DNA from 2 places in the Blastococcus sp. KM273129 genome. Region 2 is predicted to be linked to the other one. Evidence: riboswitches for the same ligand, from Rfam matches in the RefSeq annotation. Region 2 holds a riboswitch; the other holds the start of a gene.

Region 1 (2,191 bases), on a different contig from region 2:
CCACCCGGTGCGTCGGGCCGACGACGGGCTCGAGCGGGTCGAGGGTCTTCAGCCCCTCCCCCGTGTTGAGGACGACGGTCTCCTTCGCCGGGTCGAGCCGCCCGCTCTCGACCAGCGTGCGGAGCACCGCGACGGTCACCCCGCCGGCGGTCTCGGCGAAGATGCCGGTGGTGCGGGCCAGGTCGCGGATGCCCTGGACGATCTCGTCGTCGCCCACCCGCGCGACCGCGCCGCCGGTGCGCCGGATCGCGTCGAGCGCGTAGGGGCCGTCGGCGGGGTTGCCGATGTTGAGCGACTTCGCGATCCCGGTGGGCTTCACCGGCTTGACGACGTCCCAGCCGTTGTCGAACGCGGTGGCGATCGGGTCGCAGCCGGCCGACTGCGCGCCGAAGATCGTCCACTCGGTGGCCTCGACGATGCCGGCCGCCGCCAGCTCGCGGAACGCCTTGTCCACCTTGGTGAGCAGCGAGCCGGAGGCCATCGGGATGACCACCTGGGCCGGGATGCGCCAGCCCAGCTGCTCGGCGATCTCGTAACCCATCGTCTTGGAGCCCTCGGCGTAGTAGGGCCGGACGTTCTGGTTGACGAAGGCGGTGTCCTCGAACTCGTCGGTCTCGCCGAGCTCGCTGGTCAGCCGGTTGACGTCGTCGTAGGAGCCGTCGACGGCGACCAGCGTCTGCCCGTAGACCGCCGACTGCACGACCTTGCCGGGCTCCAGGTCGCTCGGGATGAAGACGAACGAGGGCAGGCCGACGCGGGCGGCGTGCGCGGCCACGGAGTTGGCCAGGTTGCCGGTGGAGGCGGCGGCGATCTTCTTGTAGCCCAGGCCCTTGGCGGCGGTCGCGGCGAGGCTGACGACGCGGTCCTTGAAGGAGTGGGTGGGGTTGGCCGAGTCGTCCTTGACCCAGAGCCCGCCGGTGAGGCCGAGCTCGGCGGCGAGGCGGTCGGCGCGGACCAGCGGGGTCATCCCCGGGTCGAGCGAGACGCGGTCGGCCGGGTCCTGGCCCACGGGCAGCAGGGCCACGTACCGCCAGATGTTCTGCGGGCCGGCCTCGATCTGCTCGCGGGTGACGGCCTTCATCAGCTCGGGGTCGTAGTCGACCTCCAGCGGGCCGAAGCACTCGGCGCAGGCGTGCTGGGCGATGAGCCCGAACGTGGCGCCGCAGTTGCGGCAGACCAGCCCGCGCGCGGGACAGGGGGGCACCGGGCCGCCGGCAGCGGAGTCGGCCTGGAGCGATCCGGGAGCGGTGAGGGTCATGCGACGACTACCTCCTCATCTTCCCCGCTGCGGGCCGTCGAGCCGCGCGGGACGGAATTGGCACCTCCCGCCCGTCGCGCGGAGCGCGGCAGGCGGCGGTTGCCGGGGCTTCGTCGGGCCGTGTCCCTCTGCCCCTCTGGATGAGTGAACGGGGTGGACTCTACCCAGTCGCGGCGCGCGCCCGGCGGCGGGACAGGATGGGCCGGTGAGCGCGCGCGTCGTCTACACCGACCTCGACGGCACGATGGTGGGCCCGCGGGGCTCCTTCTGGCACACGGCGGGACGGGACCTCACCGACGGGCCGGCCGGCGCGCTGCTGGACCTGCACCGGGCGGGGACGGCGTTGGTGCTGGTCAGCGGCCGCACCTACGAGCAGGTGGTCGAGGCCGCGCGGATCTTCGCCGCCGACGGCGCCATCGCCGAGCTGGGCGCCACCATCGGCTGGGGCTCCGGGCGGAACACCCACCGGCTGCGGGGCGCGCTGCCCGAGGAGTACGGGGAGCGCACCCCGATGGACGTCATGGCCGAGCTCGGCGTCGTCGAGGACCTGGTCGCCGCGCACCCCGGGCGGCTGGAGTGGCACGCGCCGTGGCACGCCACCCACGCCACCGACGCGCTGCTCCGCGGCCGGGTGGACGCGCTCGCCGTGGACGCGTGGCTGGCCGAGCGCGGGGCCGGCTGGCTGACGCTCAAGGACAACGGCGCGATCCCCGCCGCACCGTGGATGGGGCTGGCCGAGGAGGCCGCCCCGCCGCGGGTCTACCACCTGATGCCGCGCGGCATCTCCAAGGGCGCGGCGATCGCCTGGGACCTGGAGCGCCGCGGGCTCTCCCCCGACGACGCCGTGGCCATCGGGGACAGCGTCAGCGACCTGGACATGGCGCCGGCGGTGGGCCGGCTGTGGATCACCGCGAACGGGGCCGCCGTCGACGG
Region 2 (2,191 bases):
GACGCGGGTCTCCGGCGTGCGGTCGGTGACGGTCACCCGCAGCAGGGCGCCGTCGTGCCCGGCCCCGGCGTCCGCGACCGGCGCCGGGAGCAGCGCCTCGCCCAGCGGCGAGCCCGGCCGGGTCAGCACGTCGGCCAGCCGGCCGCCGTCGACGACCCGCCCGCGGTCCAGCAGGACGGCGCTGTCGCACACGGCCTTGACCACGGACATCTCGTGGGTGATCAGCAGGACGGTCAGCCCCAGCTCGTCCCGCACCCGGCGCAGCAGCTCCAGGACCCCGGTGGTGCTGGCCTGGTCGAGCGCGGAGGTGGCCTCGTCGCAGAGCAGCACGTCCGGGCGGGCGGCGAGCGCGCGGGCGATGGCCACCCGCTGCTGCTGCCCGCCGGAGAGCTGCGCGGGGCGGGCGTCCGCGCGGTCGGCGAGGCCCACGAGGTCCAGCAGCTCCCCCGCCCGCCGCCGGCGCTCGGCCCGGCCGACGCCGGCGAGCTCGAGCGGGTGCTCCACGTTCCCCGCGGCGGTGCGCGAGTCGAGCAGCTCGAAGTGCTGGAAGACCATGCCGATGGACCGCCGCGCCTGCCGGACCCGCTCGTCGGGGAGCTCGGTGAGCACCTGCCCGTCGACGGTCACCGAGCCCGAGGTGGGCCGCTCCAGCAGGTTGACCAGGCGCACCAGCGTGCTCTTGCCCGAGCCGCTGGGGCCCACGACGCCGGCGAACTCGCCCCGGTCGACGGACAGGCTGACGCCGTCGACGGCGACGACCTCGCCGGCCCGCCCGCGGGCGGGGAAGACCTTGCGGACGTCCTTCAGTTCGATCACGGGATGGGGTCTCCGGGGGTTGAGCAGGCACGGGCGGGCGACGACGCCGGCGAGGGCGTGGTGGACCGCGGTGCGCCGCGGTGGGGGCGGCAGGCCCGCCGCTACGAGGGCGGGCGTCGCCGGGAGGCGGGAGGCCTCAGCGGCACAGGGCTGTGCCGGTGCGGCACAGGTCGACGTGCCGGCGGGCCCACGAGAGCAGCTCGTACCGCATGGTGTTCCTCCATCGGTCCTGGCAGTAGCACCCGCGCCCGCCGATGCGGGGGGTTGCTGCGACGTCGACGAGCCAGGTCTCTCAGCCGCTCCGGATGGTTGCGGCAGCGAGTCTACGGACCGGATCCGGGCGTTTCCCCTCCACGACCTGCGACGTCACTCACAGCGACGTCCGGGGCCGGCCCCGGCACGCTCGTGGGGACCGCGCGGAGCAGTCGGGCCAGCAGCCAGCCACCGACTGCACCGAGGACGGCGAAGCCGGAGATCGGGCCGACGACCTGGGCGGGCGTGAAGGAGATCCCGGCGGCGACCTGCAGCGCGGTGGCCAGGGAGATCGACGGCAGCAGCAGCACGATGGTCACGAGCAGCGGTGCCGCCAGCAGGTAGCCGAACGGCTCGCGGCGGCGCACCAGCAGCCCGGCCAGCGCAGCCGCCGGGGTGATGACGGCCAGGTCGAGGGAGTACGTGACCGTCGTGGTGTAGACGTCGAGCAGGTCGGGCGCGGTCCCCTGCAGCAGCGCGGTCACGAGAGGCTGCAACCAGACCACGGCCGTCACCGCCGCCGAGGCGAGCAGGAACCAGGACAGGGAGCGGTGCGGGAGGTCGGGGTCCGCGGCAGCGGCGGCCAGGGCGGCCCGGCTGGTCTCGCTGAGCGCCGCGACGAACCCGAACAGCGAGCCCGAGAGCAGCGTCACGTAGGCCAGGTAGAGCGGGTTGTAGGCCACACCCAGGGCGTAGTTGGCGTAGACGTACAGCAGGTAGCCCAGCGAGCCGGCGAGCAGCAGCGTCCCGCGCGGGGATGCCTTGCGGTGCTCCAGCCAGGCCCGGACCACGAGCGGGATGCCGAACGCCAGGACGACGGCGTCGACGGCGGTGTTGTTCGTGGCGGTGAAGACCGTGTCGTAGCGGTACAGCCCGGATCCGGCCAGCCGGGCGGACTGCCCGCGCGGGGTGACCACCGTGACCGGGTCGGCCGACGGACGCCACAGCAGCCCGACCGCCGCCGCTGCAGCACCGACCGCCGCCACCAGACCGGGCAACCTGCGCAAGGCTCGTCCCACAGCGCCGTGCTTACCCGTCCGGCCCCCGGCTAGCCACCGGTCCGGCGCCGGAACGACGAACGCCCGGCCCCACGAGGCGTGGGGCCGGGCGTCCGGGATGTCGT

What was found. A riboswitch is a leader RNA that binds a small molecule or an ion and turns the genes downstream of it on or off. The one in region 2 is predicted to bind S-adenosylmethionine.
Region 1: another riboswitch for S-adenosylmethionine. It lies ahead of thrC (threonine synthase); the one in region 2 lies ahead of E9565_RS23510 (putative leader peptide).

The regions. Positions count from the first base shown of each region.
Region 1 is NZ_SSXB01000029.1:7,418-9,608, reverse strand. Features, by position in the region: gene thrC (threonine synthase) at 1-1,258, opposite strand, end outside; SAM riboswitch class I at 1,271-1,405, opposite strand; gene E9565_RS10460 (HAD hydrolase family protein) at 1,464-2,191, shown strand, end outside.
Region 2 is NZ_SSXB01000011.1:34,430-36,620, forward strand. Features, by position in the region: gene E9565_RS05140 (methionine ABC transporter ATP-binding protein) at 1-816, opposite strand, end outside; gene E9565_RS23510 (putative leader peptide) at 953-1,027, opposite strand; SAM riboswitch class I at 1,034-1,128, opposite strand; gene E9565_RS05145 (hypothetical protein) at 1,140-2,066, opposite strand.